2 regions of the Rhodococcus kronopolitis genome follow, and region 2 is predicted to be linked to the other one. Evidence: riboswitches for the same ligand, from Rfam matches in the RefSeq annotation. Region 2 holds a riboswitch; the other holds the start of a gene.
What was found. Region 2 has a riboswitch for cyclic di-AMP ahead of ACFO6S_RS00580 (NlpC/P60 family protein). Riboswitches for the same ligand answer to the same signal wherever they lie in the genome.
Positions count from the first base shown of each region.

Region 1 (8,495 bases), on a different contig from region 2:
ACGGTCCCGACCTTCCGCGGCGCCCAGAACGCCATCCAGAGCGAGGTCGCCGCGACCAGCGCGATCACCGTGCCGAGGATGTACGACCACGGATGGGCCAGCAGGAACAGCCATGCCGCCAGCCCCGCGAACAGCAGCGCGGTGACGATCGATGCGGCGCGCAGGCGGCGGACGTCCGCGAACGTCTCGTTCACCGAGTGGGCGTGGGACCTGTCGACAGGGAACTCGAAGCTGCGCACGGTCCTATTTCTACCCGATGACAAGGCCTACCCGATCGCCGGTCCGAGCAGGTCGTCCGCGTCGGTGATCCGGTACGCGTAGCCCTGCTCGGCGAGGAAACGCTGCCGGTGCGCGGCGTACTCGGCGTCGAGGGTGTCCCGCGAGACCACCGAGTAGAAGTGCGCCTGGCCGCCGTCGTGCTTGGGACGCAGCAGCCGGCCGAGGCGCTGGGCCTCCTCCTGCCGGGAGCCGAACGTCCCGGACACCTGCACCGCGACCGAGGCCTCGGGCAGGTCGATCGAGAAGTTCGCCACCTTGCTCACCACCAGCGTCGGGATCTCGCCGTTGCGGAACTGGTCGAAGAGGATCTCGCGTTCCTTGTTCTTGGTCGAGCCCTTGATGACCGGCGCGTTCAGGGCCTCGCCGAGTTCGTCGAGCTGGTCCAGGTAGGCGCCGATCACCAGCGTCGGGGAATCGGGGTGCTTGGCCAGGATCGACTTCACCACCGCGATCTTGGTGTGTGCCGTCGAGCAGAGCTTGTAGCGCTCCTCCGGTTCGGCCACGGCGTAGGCCATCCGCTCCGCGTCGGTCATCGTCACCCGGACCTCGATGCACTCGGCCGGCGCGATCCAGCCCTGGGCCTCGATGTCCTTCCACGGGGCGTCGTACCGCTTGGGACCGATCAGCGAGAACACGTCGCCCTCGCGGCCGTCCTCGCGCACCAGCGTCGCGGTCAGTCCGAGACGGCGTCGCGACTGCAGGTCCGCGGTCATCCGGAACACCGGTGCAGGCAGCAGGTGCACCTCGTCGTAGATCACCAGGCCCCAGTCCCGGGAGTCGAACAGCTCGAGGTGCTTGTACTCACCCTTGGTGCGGCGGGTGATCACCTGGTAGGTGGCGATGGTGACCGGACGGATCTCCTTGCGCTCGCCGGAGTACTCGCCGATCTCGTCCTCGGTGAGGGAGGTGCGCGCGATCAGCTCCCGCTTCCACTGCCGGCCGGCGACGGTGTTGGTGACCAGGATCAGCGTCGTCGCCTTGGCCTTGGCCATCGCGGCCGCGCCGACCATCGTCTTGCCTGCGCCGCAGGGCAGCACCACCACGCCCGAGCCGCCCGCCCAGAACGAGTCGGTCGCCATCTGCTGGTAGTCGCGCAGTTCCCAGTGGCCCGCCTCGAAATCCAGCTCGATCGGGTGCGCCTCGCCGTCCACGTACCCGGCCAGGTCCTCGGCCGGCCAGCCGATCTTGAGCAGCATCTGCTTGAGGTGCCCGCGCTCGGACGGGTGCACGACGACGGTGTCCGGGTCCACCATCGCGCCGAGCATCGGCGCGATCTTCTTGTGGCGCATCACCTCGGTGAGCACGGCGCGGTCCAGGCTGACCAGCGTCAGGCCGTGGGCGGGGCTCTTGACCAGCTGCAGCCGGCCGTACCGGGCCATGGTGTCGACGACGTCGACGAGCAGCGGCTGCGGTACCGCGAACCGGGAGTACGTGACGAGCGCGTCGACCACCTGCTCGGCGTCGTGTCCGGCCGCCCTGGCGTTCCACAACGCCAGCGGGGTGACCCGGTAGGTGTGGACGTGCTCGGGCGCGCGTTCGAGCTCGGCGAACGGGGCGATGGCCTGCCTGGCCTGGCCGGCCAACTCGTGGTCGACCTCGAGGAGCAGGGTCTTGTCGGACTGGACGATCAGGGGTCCGTCGGTCACGCGTCCTCCTTGGTGCGGTCGTAACCACCCCATTGTCCACGTTCGGTCGAGGGCGCACTTTCGCGAACCGGATCCGTCCGCGGAGGTCGGCTCCCGACGCACGGTCAACGCCCTGCGGGATCGGTGCCACGGTGGCGTCGTCCGTCCGGTGCCGCCGACCGCGAATTTCGCCACAGAAAAGGGAGGATTTGCCGCCGATGCGGTAAATCCTCCCTTTTCTGCGAATCTACCGCTGCGCGGTGAGGGATTTCCTCGTGTCCATCACCTGGACCAGTGCCTCGGAAATTCCGGCACGATATCCGGATTGCCGTTCATCGTGCCCGGTGATCGTGTCGAGTTCGTTCTCCAGTCGTCCCTGAATCTGGTCCAGGGCGAGCAGTGTCCGTTTCACGGTGTCGGTCCTTCGGGGGTGGAGTGCGGGGAAGCCCGACTGCTTGGCCTGCTCGTCCAGGACGTAGATCTTGGCGGTGAGGTTTCCGGCGTCGGCGAACCGGTCGTACAGCGCCTCGAGGGCGCCGGTGTGCGAGGTCATCGTCAGCGGCTTTTCCGTTTCCGGATGAATTCCGTGGACTCGATCGACTTCTCGCGTTTTTCCGCCCGCTTTTCCTTGAGGGTCTGCGCGGGTTTCTTCTTCGCCGTTCTTCCGCCGGGGTTGCGTTCGGCCATTGTCTCTCCTGAAATACGAAGTGGCAATCACTTGCCCGAGACCATACTTCATTTCGCAGGAAAGGCCAGTCGCCCGAAAATGGTCAGCCGGACAGGCTCACCGAGGTGATCCGGTGCAGCGTGAACCGTCGGACCGCGCCCTCCGCCGAGTCGAAGGCGTCGAGTTGGCCGCCGCCGACGCTGACCGGCTCCACGATCCGTTCGGACGCGGTGCCCTGCGCGTCCACGTACCCGATGGACACGCTCCGCGAGGTCCGGACGGCCAGCTGCAGCAGCGCCATCGTGGCCGCGCTGCTCGCCCTGCTGCCGTCCGCGAGGACGGCGTCGCCGCGGGGCGCCGTCGCGGCCCGTTCGCCGGCCCGGAGCTGGCGCACCAGGGTGTCCAGCTGCTCGGGGGTGGGCACGGCGGGCATCCGCGGTGCCGGACGGGGCCGTCGCCGCAGCACCCGGGCCCCCCGTGACCGCAGGTCCACCACCGCGCCCGCGGCGTCCTCCCCGGCGGGGGCGAAGCCGGCGGCGCGCAGCTGGTCGAGCACCTCGGCCAGCGGCGCCTGGGAGACGGCGACGGTCGGCGCCAACGCGCGCAGCGCCAGCGACTCGGCGACGGGGGAGGCCAGTACCTCCGCGAGCAGCGCCGGGTCCTCGCACCGCAGGAAGGACGAGGCCATCCCGGCGCGGAGCTGCCCGTGCCGCCGGGCGACGTCGTCGATCAGGTAGGTCAGCGACTGCGGGACCGCGGTCCGGGAGCGGGTCGCGAAGAGGGTGTGCAGTTGCGAGGCGCCCAGCCCGGCGTCGAGGGCACGCCGGACGCTGGCCTCGCTGATCCGGTACGTGGTGGCGGTGCCCGCCGACTCGAGGTCCGCCACGAGGGAGACCTGCTCGCGCAGCTCCGGGGTCAGCGGTCCAGGCGCTACCACCGTGAGGTCCGCCTGGACCAGCACGTAGTCGATGGGCGCGGGCAGGCTCGCGGTGATCTCCGCGATCGCGGACTCGGCCGGGGCGTCGTGCAACAGGCTGCGCCCGGCGGAGCTCAGCGCGTCGCGGCCGACCAGCCCCACGGCCGCGGCCTCGGCGAGGACGTGGCGCACCGCGTCGGCGCGCAGCCGTGCCGACCACCGTGGCCGACGCCACGCCACCGTCGCCACCACCTCGGTCGCGCTCGCACCGTGCCCGGAGCCCAGCTCGGCGAGCAGCCCGAGCACGAACCGGCGGTCGCGCGGGGCGCTGGTGGCGCGGACCTCCTCCGAGAGCGCCGCGATGGGCTTGTCGTGCTCGTCGCGCATGCCGATCAGCCAGGGCCGTCGCGGCAGGTCCAGCCAGGTCTGTGCGAGCAGGTGCCAGCGCTGGGCGGTGGCGGTGCCGGTCCAGGAGTCCGCCGCGCCGGTCGGGGCCCAGTAGTCGTCCCCGGTGTCGGCGGCGGGGAGCGGTTCCGGTGTCCCGCTGCCGATCAGCCCCGCCCCGGCCAGGATCTCGAGGAGCAGGGTCACCCGCGGCTCGTCGACGCCGACGGCCTTCGCCAGCCGCTTCGTCTCCCGGACGCCGAGCCCGCCGGCCTTGAGCGTCGTGGCGGGCTGTTCGCCGAGGGCGGCGATCAGGTCCTCGCAGTGCCGCACCAGTTCGAGCACCTCGCCGCCTGCGGCGGCGTTGACGTCGGCGACCTTCAACGCGGTGGTGTGGATCGGCGGCGGGATCAGTGCGGTCGGGTCGATGACCGTCTCCCCGCGCAGCGCCTGGCCCACCTGGTGCGGCAGTTCCACGGTCTGCTCGTCCAGCCAGTTCAGCAGCCGCCGCGCGAGCAACCGCTGGACCGGCCGTTCGGGGTCGGTGCCCGGCGCGGCGTCGCGGGTGCGGCCGATCGGCGAACTGGTGGCGAGCGTGGTCAACAGCCGGCGTTCGACGTCGGTGACCTCGGCCAGTGCGGTCTCGATCTGCGCGGCGGTGAGCCCGTCCCGCGGCGCGTCGATCCGCCAGGTGACGGCGTCCTGGGCGGCGGGGGTGACCCGCAGCGTCTTCGTGCCCCACACCAGGGCGCGCTCGCGCAGCACCTTCAGGGCCTTGTCGACGGCGCGCACCGGGGCACGGCCCGCGACGGCCTCGGTGAGCGCCGCGCGGGTCACCCCGCGCTCGCGCCCGCCCAGGTCCGAGAGGAACCCGATGACGGTCAGTTCGAGCACGGTCAGGTCGTCGGCCGCGCGCAGCACCGACGCCCGCTGCTCGGTGCGGGCGGCGAGCACCGTCAGGTTGGCCGGCGGCGGGACCGCGAGGTCGGGCCGCAGGCGCAGCAGATCGGCCAGCTCGGAGTCGGTGCGGGCGGTCAGCCAGGAGGCCAGGGTGTCGGTCATCGCCTACCAGATTAGATACCTGGGCTGTACGGGGACGCGGCCTCCTGTCAAAATGACCTCGTGGCTAACAATTCGAGCAAGCGATACGTTGATCCAGGCTGGCCGGCGGCGGAGATCCAGGACGGCGACCATGCCGTCACGGAGCTCTCGTCGACCCGTTCCGGGGGGCTCTCCCCGTTCGGAGAGGACACCGAGTTCCCGCTCCCGGTCTCGGAACTGCCCTACACCCACCCGCACACCGTCGTGAACCGCTGACGGCGACACCGAAGACCGAGAAGGGCCCCGCACCGTGAGGTGCGGGGCCCTTCTTCGCGTGAGGGGGTGTGGCTACTTCGGCAGCAGGTCCGCGCCGGCGGCGACGAGCTGGGCGATCTGCGGGTCGACGGTCAGGCCCTTGGTCTTGGCATCCTTGAAGATGGCCTCGACCTGCGGGTCGAGCACGATGCCGTGCGCCTTGGCCGTGGCCAGGATGCTGTCGAGGCTCTCGAACACGGCGGTGGTGGCCGGGTCGGTCTGCGCCGGGGTGACGACGGCGGCCGGGGCGGCGACGGGCGCCGGGGCAGCCTTGACGGTGACGGTCTTGGCGGCCGGAGCGGTGCGGACGGTGGCGCCGCTGTTCAGGCCGAGGCTCGAGGAGCAGGACGGCCATGCGCCCCAGCCCTGGTTGGCGAGCACCTTCTCGGCGACCGCGATCTGCTGTTCGCGGCTGGCCTGGTTGGCGGTCGCGGCGTACTGGCCGCCACCGTGGGCGTTCCAGGTGCTCGGGGAGAACTGGAGTCCGCCGTGGTAGCCGTTGCCGGTGTTGATGCCCCAGTTGCCGCCGGCCTCACACTGCGCGAGCCGGTCCCAGTCGGAGTCGGGTGCCGCGGTGGCCGGGGCTGCGAAAGCCACACCGGCCGCTCCGAGGACCGCGCCGGTGACGACAACCTTGGCGGCGGTACGACGGGTGTTGGTCTGTTTGCGGTGACGTCCAGCGGTCATGAAAGCATCCTCTCCTCACGCGCCTGCGAGGTCAGCTGTCGGGTTCGGGCTGAGAGGTCGCCCGGCCTCGCCGCTCCTGGATTGGTGCGGGTCTGGCTTCACCCCAAGAAGGACGCTTGCGCATCCTCCGGTGTCCGCTGGGGACATTGGGTCCCCCGTCCTCGTCCCTGGGTAATTCCGTTGGAATCTGGTCCGCTGGACGAGGTTTGGCGCGGCGGACCTGATCTGGCCGAACTTCCGGCCGCTGCTGACCGTACGTGGATCACGCCAGTGCGTCATCTGTTACGAAACGCGGCGGGACTTCGGTGTTTTGGCCATTAATTCGCCCGTTCGTGCAGGTCATCGGCTCGCTGCGGTTCCGAGACCCTCCCGTGATTTGGTCGTTATGTGAGATAGATCACAGAATTTCCCGGGTCTGACCTGCGGGTTCTGTGGCGGGGACGCGCCGGAACGTGACAACCACGGCGATGGCGACCGCGACGAACGTGAGCGGGTAGACCGCCGCGAAGAGCGGTGCCAGCGCCGGGGAGGTCGGAATCATGAACAGTCCCACCGCGTACACGCCGTCGTCGAACCGGTGATTCCAGCTCAGCAGCGGCAGCGCGAGCAGCACCGGCAGCAGCCAGTCGACCGCCCGGCCACGGCGCACCGCCCGGTCCACGGCGAGGACCAGCAGGGGCACGAACCACACCCAGTGGTGGCCCCACGAGAACGGGGACACCGCGCTGCTCGTCAAGCCGCACAGGGTGATCGAGAGCAGGGCTTGCCCGTGCCGGTGGGCGAGGTAGGACGCCCCGAGGCCGAGCACCGTCAGTGCCGCCGCCAGGGCCAGCCACAGCAGGCGCGGTGGCTCGTCGACGTGCAGCCAGCGTGCCAGCACCCCGGCGGCGGACTGGTTGGCAGGCCAGGCCGTCTCGCCGATCCGGGTGGAGTGCACGATCACGCCGGTCCAGTAGTCCCAGGAGTCGGAGAAGATCACCACGAACCCGACGGCGATCGTCGCCAGCAGGGTCCCGACCGCGACGGTCGCCGCGCGCCACTGTCGGGTGATCGCAAGCTGTACCAGGAACAGTCCCGGCGTCAGCTTGATCCCGGTGGCGATGCCGACGCCGAAGCCCCGCAGCCGGCTGCCCTCCGGGCGGCCCAGGTCCCAGACGACCAGCAGCATCAGCAGCAGATTGATCTGGCCGAGCCAGATGGTGGTGCGGACCGGCTCGAGCCAGCTGAAGATCACCGTGAGCAGGGCGCTCACCACGTACAGGTGCCGACCCGTCCGGTAGCCGAGTTGCCGCCAGCACAGCAGCACCACCAGGTAGAGGGCGACGAAGTTGGCGAGGTAGCCGAGCAGGCTCGCCAGGTTGGCACTGGCGGCGCTGAGCGGCGCGAACAGCACCGCGGAGAACGGCGGGTAGGTGAACCACATGCCGCCGTGCAGCGCATGGTCGTAGAGGCCCTGCGGCCCGAGCACGGTGGCGCCGCCGCTGCGGTACACCAGCAGGTCCAGCCCGTTGCTGAACAGGCCCCAGAGGGGGTAGCCGAGCGGGACCAGGCGGTCGTGCGCAACGACGACCGCCAAGGCGAGCGCGGCCAGGACACCGGTGAACAGCGGCGAGCGGGGGAGCGTCCGCCCCGCCTCCGGTGTGAAACTGGGTGCGGGTGCGGGAGCGGTCATGCCGGGGCGCCGCCCTGCTGGACGCCGACCGCGCCCACGTCGACGATCTCCTTGCCCAGTGGCATCAGCGAGATCGGCACCATCTTCAGGTTGGCGACGGCCAGCGGGATGCCGATGATCGTGATGGCCATCGCGATCGCGCTGACGATGTGCCCGATGGCAAGCCAGATGCCGGCCACCAGCAGCCAGATCACGTTGCCGATCAGCGAGCCCAGCCCGGAGGTCGGCTTGGCGACCACCGTCTTGCCGAACGGCCAGAGCGCGTACACCCCGATCCGGAACGACGCGATGCCGAACGGGATGGTGATGATGAGGATGCAGCAGATCACCCCGGCCACGAAGTACCCCAGGGCCAGCCACAGTCCGCCGAAGAGCAGCCAGATGATGTTCAGAAGGATCCGCATGGTCATTCTCCCTCTCGGACGCGACGCCCGGACCGCAGTGCGAAGACGATGGCGAGCACCAGCCCGACCGGGCAGGCGATCGCGGTGAGGTACAGCGACAGCGGCGGCTCGTGACCGAGCGCGAAGACGACGTACGCCGCGATCACCGCGATCACTCCGACGAAGAAGAGGACGAGCGCGACACGCAGGAGTGCGGTGTCGCGGGAGGACGATTGACTGGCCACAGTCCAACGGTATCGCCTGTCAACCGCAAAGTTGCCCGCGGGCGCGCGGGGTAGACTGCGCGCGTCGCGTCCCGCATCCGTGGGGCGCGTTCCTTTATATGTGGATGAGCAGGTGAACGCAGTGCCTACCGGCAAGGTGAAGTGGTACGACGCGGAGAAGGGCTTCGGGTTCCTCGCCCAGGACTCGGGCGAGGACGTCTACGTCCGGTCCGACGCGCTGCCCGAGGGCGTGGAGGCCCTGAAGCCGGGTCAGCGGGTGGAGTTCGGGATGGCCTCCGGCC
Region 1 covers NZ_JBHSFO010000003.1:140,203-148,697, reverse strand. Annotated here, with positions in the region: gene ACFO6S_RS07285 (DUF3239 domain-containing protein) at 1-239, opposite strand, end outside; gene ACFO6S_RS07280 (DNA repair helicase XPB) at 267-1,925, opposite strand; gene ACFO6S_RS07275 (hypothetical protein) at 2,152-2,457, opposite strand; gene ACFO6S_RS07270 (hypothetical protein) at 2,460-2,591, opposite strand; gene ACFO6S_RS07265 (helicase-associated domain-containing protein) at 2,675-4,933, opposite strand; gene ACFO6S_RS07260 (hypothetical protein) at 4,994-5,188, shown strand; gene ACFO6S_RS07255 (transglycosylase family protein) at 5,261-5,914, opposite strand; cyclic di-AMP (ydaO/yuaA leader) riboswitch at 5,919-6,098, opposite strand; gene ACFO6S_RS07250 (glycosyltransferase 87 family protein) at 6,312-7,586, opposite strand; gene ACFO6S_RS07245 (YccF domain-containing protein) at 7,583-7,990, opposite strand; gene ACFO6S_RS07240 (hypothetical protein) at 7,993-8,214, opposite strand; gene ACFO6S_RS07235 (cold-shock protein) at 8,336-8,495, shown strand, end outside.
Region 1: it holds a riboswitch for cyclic di-AMP, as region 2 does, so the genes downstream of both, ACFO6S_RS07255 (transglycosylase family protein) here and ACFO6S_RS00580 (NlpC/P60 family protein) in region 2, are expected to answer to the same signal.

Region 2 (8,495 bases):
TGACCGGTGAAGTTGTGGCACGACGCGCAGTTGAGCCGGAACAGCTCGCTGCCGCGCGCGATGTCGTCGCCCCGCAGGGAGGTCGACGCGACCTCGCCGTTGGCGTCCCGGATGACGGTGGGGCCGCCACCGTTGGCCTGGATGTACGCGCCGATGGCGTCCGTCTGGCTCGCGTCGAACTTCGGCGGCTTGCGCAGCACCTGAGCCTCGTTGCGTGCGGCCGGCATGCGACCCGACGAGACCTGGAAGTAGACGGCGGCCTCGCCGACGCCGATGAGGCTCGGGCCACGGTCCTGAACGCCCTGCAGGTTGACACCGTGGCAGGTGATGCAGGACGTGTCGTAGAGCTGCTTGCCCTCGCGGATGAGCGCTGCCGAGTCGTCAGACGCGGTCGCTACCTGCGGGGTGGGGGTCAGGGCCGCGGCGAGGAAGCCTGCGCCGACAAGCCCCATCATCAGGACCATGGCGCCGGTGACGCGCCTACGGAACTTTCGCTGACGACGGGTTTTCGAGGCAGACGCGCTGTCGGCGACTGCTGAAGGGGGGGATGAACTCATCTGTATCCCTTTGGTCTCGCGGGACGGACTGAACGGACTGGGCTGAGTACCGCGTTCAGCTTCTAGCGGATGAAGTAGATGGTGGCGAACAGGCCGATCCACACGATGTCGACAAAATGCCAGTAGTACGAGACGACGATGGCAGAGGTCGCCTGCGCGGGGGTGAACTTACTGAGTTTGGTACGCACGAGCAGGATCACGAAGGCAACCAGGCCGCCGATCACGTGCAGTCCGTGGAAGCCGGTCGTCATGTAGAAGACCGAGCCGTACGCGCTGCTCGAGAACGTCGTGCCGGTGTGCACCAGGTGGTAGTACTCGTAGCCCTGCCCGAGCACGAAGACCGTGCCCATGATCAGGGTGATGGTGTACCACCGTCGGAGGCCGAATACGTCACCTCGCTCGGCGGCGAAAACGCCCATCTGGCAGGTGAAAGAGGAGGCCACCAGAATTGCGGTCACGGGGACCGCGAGCATGAGGTTCAGCTCGGTGGGCTCCGGCGGCCAGTTGCCGTTCGCCTGCGCGCGCGCGACAAAATACATCGCGAACAAACCAGCGAAGAACATCAACTCGCTGGACAACCAGACAATGGTGCCGACGCTGACCATGTTCGGCCGGTTCAGCGAGTGCACGCGCTGGGTGATTGCGGATCCTTGGGTCCCTACTGCGCTCGTCACAGACAGAAGTATGACGCCTTGTCGTAAGAGATGAGTACCCGGGTCCGAGATGGGCGCGTCGTAGCCCGTACCAAGTATGCACGCCGGGACGATTGTGCAGGTAGACCGCTGTGCGATGGTGAGTCAATGGAAAAGAGACATTGGTGGCGGGGGCTGTTCGGACGTCGGCGGGCGGTCCCTCTGGACCGCGGCCGGAGCGATCTGGTGGTGGTCGCGGAGAGCTTCGACGACGCCGAGGCGTGCAGCCGCGCGTTGGACCGCGCGGCCGAGTCCGAACCGCGGTGGACGGCCTCCGCGGAGGCCGTCCTGCGGCACCATCTGCGGGTGCCGGCCGACCGGCGCGAGTGGCTGGTCGGGATCGCGGCCCAGACCGGCTACACGGAGGCGTCGACGGACGCGGTGGCCGCAGGCGGGGCGCCGGCCTACCGGGCGGTGCCCGCGGACGTGGACGCCGGGCTGGTCGCGTTGGTGGTGCAGCGCACCGAGGTGCTCGACGCGGTGCACTGTTCGCAGGAGCGCTCCCGGATGGCGGGTCTCGCGCAGCGCGCAGGCGGGTGGGCACTCGGATGGGACGCACTGCAGCCGCCGCAGGATCGCGCAGGCGGCACTGACTAGGCTGCATCCGAATTCAGCGGGCGCGAGGGAAGAGGCAGTTGCGATGGGAAGTTGGCCAGAGGTACTCGGCGCGCTGACGGACGGGCGTGATCTCGATTCCGCGACGACGGCGTGGGCGATGGACGAGATCATGTCGGACAACGCGACGTCGGCCCAGATCGCGGCGTTCGGCATCGCGCTGAAGATGAAGGGGCCGACGGCCGCCGAGGTGTCCGGCATCGCCGACTCGATGCTCGAGCACGCGCGGACCATCGACGTCGACGGTGACGCGGTGGACGTCGTCGGCACCGGCGGTGACCGCCAGCAGACGGTCAACATCTCGACGATGGCCTCGGTGGTGGTGGCGGCCGCGGGGATCCGCGTCGTCAAGCACGGCAACCGGGCGTCGTCGTCGAAGAGCGGCGGGGCGGACGTGCTCGAGGCGCTCGGCGTCCGTATCAACCTGGCACCGGATGCGGTCGCCCAGTGCGTGCGCGAGGTCGGCATCGGGTTCTGCTTCGCGCCGACGTTCCACCCGGCCTTCCGATTCACCGGTGCCGCGCGCAAGGAGATCGGCATCCCGACCGTGTTCAACGTGCTCGGGCCGTTGACCAACCCGGCACGTCCGCGGGCCGGCCTGATCGGCTGCGCGTTCGAGGACCTGCAGCCCGTCGTGGCGGGTGTGCTGGCCGGTCGCGGCACGTCGGCGCTGGTGGTGCGCGGCGACGACGGGCTCGACGAGATCACCACCTCCACCACGAGCACCGTCTTCGTCGTCTCCGGCGGCCGGGTGCGCGAGGACCGGATCGACCCGACCGCCCTCGGGATCGAGCGGGTCCCGCTGGAGGCCCTGCGCGGCGGGGACGCCGAGGTCAACGCGGCGATCGCCCGGGCGGTGCTGGCAGGCGAGCGGGGTGCGGTGCGCGATGCCGTGGTGCTCAATGCGGCCGGTGCGATCGCCGCCCACAGTGGGCTCGAGAACGGTCTGGACGAGGCCCTGCGGTCCGGCATGGTGCGAGCGGCCGAGGCGATCGACACCGGTGCGGCGGCCGTGCTGCTGGACCGCTGGGTGAGCGTGAGTTCCTCGCTGGCCTAGCGGCGTGGGCGGCGCCCGTCGTTCGCAGGCGGGGCCGTCACTCTCCGACGGACGGCGGGGCCGTCACTCCCCGATGGAGAAGGCTGCCTCGACGTCGGCGCTGGCGTAGGAGCGGAAGGCGATGTGCGTCGTCGTCCGCACGACGCCGTCCACCTTGTTGATGACGCCGGTGACCACGTCGGCGATCTGGGCGTGGTCGCGGACCTTCACGACGGCGATCAGGTCGACGTCGCCTGCGCACGAGTAGACCTCGGACACGCCGGGGATGTCGGCCACGGCCTGGGCGGTCTCCGGGATCCGGTTCGCCTCGGCGTGAATGAGGACGATGGCGTTGATCATCTCGCTCCTTGTGTACAGCTGTGGATCCTGGTAGATCGGCGGCGGGCCGGCGGGTCGCCGTCCGCTCCGTTCCTGCGTGCCCAGACTAGGCGCTCGCGCTGCGGGCGAGTGCACACCACTCCTGCCAGGCGCCGGCGCCGCGCGCGGGTTCGGTGTACCCCTGGCTGGTCCGCACGATGCGGACTCCCGGCTGTTCGAGCCAGCTCGCGATCAACCCGACCTCGCCTGCCGTCGTGCCGCGCAGCGGGGACGGTTCGTCGATCACGGTCTCCGCGGCCGCGGTGAGCATCTCCACGACCGGCATCGGCGGGACGCCGCGTTCGGCGACGCCTGCCGAGGCGAGCCGGCCGGCCCGCACGACGGCCAGGTCCCAGCCCCCGCCCTCCCGTGGCCGGGCGGCGACCAGTTCGTCGATCGCGGCCAGCGCGGCGAGTCGCTGGCCGCGGCGCAGGGCGGCCGCCAGCGCGGCGGTGCGGTCCCGCACCCGGGCGGCGCTCTCGAACAGCTCGGCCGCGCCGAGTTCGCCGACCCGGTCGCGGAGGCGGTGCAGGGCGGCGTCGTCCAGGCCCCGGATCAGCTCGACGGCGGCCTGCGGAGCGGACCGGTACTGCTCGGCGGACTGCGGCGCGCTGCCGGCCGGGCAGCCCCCGGCGACCGCGTCCGGACAGTCCGCGCCGTGCACCCGGTCGTGGCGAATCTTCTTGGTGCAGGTGCGAATTCGGCACTCGACGGCGATCGTGGCGGCCACGTCGGCGGCGTCGGTGCGGGACGAGAACGGACCCAGCGAGTCCGGCGTGGCCCGCCGGGACACCGACAGTCGGGGGAACGGCTCGTCGGTCAGGGTGATCCACCAGGCCCGCCGGGGGAACTTCGATCGCCGGTTGTACGGCGGCGCGTGGGCGGCGAGCAGTCGCAGCTCGCGCACCGAGGCCTCGAGGCCGTGGGCGCACTCGACGTGGTCGACGCGGGTGGCGAGCGCCACCATCTCCTTCATGCGGGCGCGGGTCTCGGAACCGGTGAAGTAGCCCCGCACCCGGCGCTGCAGGTTCACCGCGGTGCCGACGTACAGGGCCTCGTCCGAGGGTCCGCGGAAGAGGTAGACGCCCGGGGTCCGCGGCAGGTCCGCCGCCAGGCCGCGCTTGCCGCGCTGCGCGGCGGAGACGTTGGGCAGGTAGTCGACAAGTTCCGCGTAGCTGTGCACGCCCAGGCCGCCGACCCGTTCGAGCAGGGCGTGCAACACGTCGACGGTGGCGCGGGCGTCGTCGAGCGCGCGGTGGGTGGGCTGGGTGTGCACCTGGAACAACGAGGAGAGTGCGGAGAGCTTCACCGAGGGCGCCTCCTCCCGGGAGAGCACCCGCCGGGCCAGCTTGACCGTGCAGAGGGTCTGGAACGGCGGCCAGGGCAGGTCGCAGCGGGCCGTGGCGGCCTTGAGGAAGCCGATGTCGAACGGGGCGTTGTGGGCGACCAGGACCGCGCCGCGGGCGAACTCGAGGAAGCTGGGCAGCACCCGTTCTATCCGGGGTGCGTCGATCAGCATGGCCGAGGTGATTCCCGTGAGCTCGACGATGAAGGGCGGGATGCTGCGGCCCGGGTCCACCAGGGTGGCCAGCTCGCCGAGAACCTCGCCGCCCCTGATCTTCACCGCGCCGATCTCGGTGATGGCGTCCTCCCCGGCGCTGCTGCCCGTGGTCTCGAGGTCGACGACCACGAAGGTGGTCTCGCGCAGCGGGGAGTCCAGCTCGTCGAAGGACAGCTGGCGCGGCGTCGAATTCTGGGCACTCACATCGGTGAGGCTAGGGCGAAGGGCCGACACGTCCGACCCGGCCCAACCATGAGCACCGTTATCCGGGAGAAGCGGCCCGACGACGCGCCCCGCACCGTGTCGGTGACCAGCGTCACACGGGTTGCGGCACCGAGGGGGCTCGCGGCGCGGGCCCCGGGGGTGCGGGCGCCCCGGATCCGGCCCTCCCGGTCGCGGTTCGGGTCCGCGGTGGCGACCCGGTGGCCGGGCCGGTGTCCGTCGCCGGGATCGGTACTGAGCAGGGCGAACTACCGGCTACCGCGGTCCGGGTCGGCGCCCGGGGCCCGGCCGGGCGGCGACGGCGCGGCGCAGCAGACCGCTCGGTCGTTATCTTGCCGTGATCTTGTGGTCGCCAGGGGGCGAAATCATGCCGGATTTGGGGCATTTGTCCGGCGGAACCGGCCACACGAGTCGACACGGGTGGGGGGCTTTCGTAATCTTCCTGAGACCTAGTGAGTTCTTGCCAAGCCAACCGGTGCGGCATCGCTGGGACCGCCTAATCGATTTCCCGCGAGGGCAGTCGTGCCGGGAACCCAAGTTTCCTCTGGGGTGAATCCCGTCGGAGCGCGCACCGCGTGCCGACGGGTAGGGCTGATCTTCCCAGCCCGAACCCGTCAGCTAACTCGGTCGGCGGTCGAGTGGAAGAAACGGAGCACCACCTTCTCGTGGCCACACACAGTTCCAAGCATTCGATGCGTCGGGTCGTTCTTGCCAGTGCTCTCGCGCTGGGCGCCGTCACCGCTTCCGCGGCCCCGGCGTTCGCCGAGCCCGTGACCGTTCCCGGCATCGGCACCTTCGACATCCCGGGTGTCCCCGCCCAGACCATCGAACTCCCCGTGCTGCCCGGCCTGCCGCCGCTGCCCGCAGTTCCGGCGGCCCCCGGTGCGCCCGCCCTCGCGCCCATCGTCACCGCAGGTGAGAAGGCCGTTCAGGCCGCCGCCAGCAAGATCGGTTCCCCGTACGTGTGGGGCGCCGCCGGCCCGGACTCCTTCGACTGCTCCGGCCTCGTGCAGTGGGCGTTCAAGCAGGCAGGCATCGTGTTGCCGCGCACCAGCTACGACCAGGCGGCCGCAGGCGTCTCAGTGTCCACCTCGGCCCTGCAGCCCGGCGACGTCGTCTCCTTCTACGGCGGCTCGCACTCCGGCATCTACGCGGGCAACGGCGAGGTCATCCACGCCGCCACCTCCGGCACCCCGGTCAAGCGCGCGCCGATCTCGTCCATGCCGATGGACGGTGCTCGCCGCTACTAGAGTGCCCCGCGCACCCGAGCAGCTCGGCGCCTGACGCGAACGGGCCCGACGATCCGACAGGATCGTCGGGCCCGTTCCGTATTCGGCGGCAGGGCCTGCGGCGGGTCCGGCGCGGAGCTGGGGTGTCGAGTGGGTGGACACGTTCTATGCCATTCCGTAACCTGGCCGAGACCTCCGAAACTATTGCCGCGCCACCGGGCGCGACAGCGGGGTCTCCGCCACGGCGGGCCGGCGCCGACCAGGCGCGGCCACCCACCCTCGAGCCGGTGGCGCAGAACGCAGAACGGAGCCTGATCAGTTCGTGGCGTCACGTCGATCGAAGCGGTCCAGGTGCGGAACCCTCGCAACAGCAATGCTCAGTGTGGCGATCCTCGCGGCGTCCGTCGGGACCGCGGGCGCCGACCCCGCGCTGGACAACCCGACGGCGGCGCTGGACCGGCTCGCCGAACTCTCCAGGGAGTCCGAGCAGACCACCGAGGCACTGCACAATGCGCAGATCGACCTGGACTCGAAGCTGTCGGTCCAGCACGACGCCGAGGCGCGCAACGCCGGTGACCGCGCGCTGCTCGACGCCGCCAAGGCGACCATCGCGCAGTTCCAGCCCGCGGTCGACCGGCTGACCGCCGTCAACTACCAGGGCGGACGGGTCAACCGACTGTTCGCGGTGATGGTCTCGGACTCGCCGCAGCAGCTGATCGACCAGATGTCGACGCTGAGCGTGATCTCCGCGGAGACCTCGGCGCAGGTCAAGCAGTTCACGGACGCCAGCGACCGGGCCGCCACTGCCGCGGAGGCCTCGCAACGGTCGGCCGACGACGCCCGCACCGCCACCGAAGAGGCGAAGTCGATCAGCGACGACCTGCAGCGCAAGCAGAGCGACCTCCAGGTGCAGATCGAGGAGGTCACCAAGGCCTTCGACGCGTTGACCGCATCGGAGCGGGAGGCGCTCGCCGGCACCCCGTTCCCGCCGGGCGTGGACCTCGGTGCCCTGCTCGCGAACCTGCCCGCAGGCTCCAACGCCGGCGCGGTCGAGGCCGGCCTCACGCAGGTGGGCAAGCCGTACGCGTGGGGTGCCACCGGACCGGACGGCTACGACTGCTCGGGACTGATGGTCTGGGCGTATCGGCAGATCGGCAAGACGCTGCCCCGGTCGAGCCAGGCGCAGGCCGCCGGCGGGACGCCGGTGCCCAAGTCCGAGTTGCAGCCCGGTGACCTGGTTCTCTACTACGACGATGCCTCGCACGTGGGCATGTACATCGGCAACGGGAACATCGTGCACGCGTCGACCTACGGCGTTCCCGTCAAGGTCGCACCGATGGATGCGTACCCGTTCTACGGGGCCAGACGCTACTGAGCGCAGACCGCGGGACCGACCGGCCGACTTCCGTGACGTCCGAGCATGTGACGCCCGAGCCCGGGGTGGAGGCCGTGGCCCGTCCGGGCCGCCGCCGGATCCGGCCCTGGGAGGCGCTGGCGCTGGCGGGTCTGCTGTGCGCGCTCGGCGCCGCGGGCGGGGTCGCGCTGCACGCGGGCTCGGCGGTGGCCCCCGATGCCGGTACCACGGCCTCGGCGCCGGTCAACCCGTTCGAGCAGGCGCGCCGGGCGGGTGTGCAGGTCCTGCTCGACCGCTGGGCGGCCGCGGTCCGGAACGGGGACGGCGCCGCGTTGGCCGCGCTCTTCGACGAACACGCGGTGCCGGGGTTCCTCGACGCCGAGGTGCGGCGGGCGAACAACCTGTCCGGGGTGCCGCTGGCGGACTGGGGCTACGAGATCGGCCACGATCCCGAGGTGCCGGTGCCGACGGACCTCGCGGAACAACTCGCCGCGACGGATGTGTGGGCGCCGCCGGTGTACCTGCGGTACGCCGTCGCGGGTGCCGATGCCGCACCGACGCGCAAGCCGGTCTCGTTGGTGGTGGCCCGGCGCGGGGACGAGTGGAAACTGGTCACGGACCGGGACCTGCCCGGGGCGCGCTCGACCTGGCGTGGTCCCTGGGACTTCGGCCCACTGGTGGCCCGTGAGGTGACGACCGGGTCGAACACGTCGGTGGTCCTGGGACATCCGGACCAGCAGGCGTGGGTGGACGCGGTGGCCGACGAGATGCAGACCGCGGTACCGGCGGTCGCCGAGTTGTGGGGCGCCGACTGGGCCCGGCGCGCGGTGGTGTTCGTCGCCTCGGGTCAG
Region 2 covers NZ_JBHSFO010000001.1:130,407-138,901, reverse strand. Annotated here, with positions in the region: gene qcrC (cytochrome bc1 complex diheme cytochrome c subunit) at 1-557, opposite strand, end outside; gene ctaE (aa3-type cytochrome oxidase subunit III) at 620-1,231, opposite strand; gene ACFO6S_RS00600 (hypothetical protein) at 1,358-1,846, shown strand; gene trpD (anthranilate phosphoribosyltransferase) at 1,890-2,921, shown strand; gene ACFO6S_RS00590 (Lrp/AsnC family transcriptional regulator) at 2,985-3,260, opposite strand; gene ACFO6S_RS00585 (DEDD exonuclease domain-containing protein) at 3,346-5,043, opposite strand; cyclic di-AMP (ydaO/yuaA leader) riboswitch at 5,545-5,709, shown strand; gene ACFO6S_RS00580 (NlpC/P60 family protein) at 5,727-6,311, shown strand; gene ACFO6S_RS00575 (C40 family peptidase) at 6,664-7,665, shown strand; gene ACFO6S_RS00570 (hypothetical protein) at 7,698-8,495, shown strand, end outside.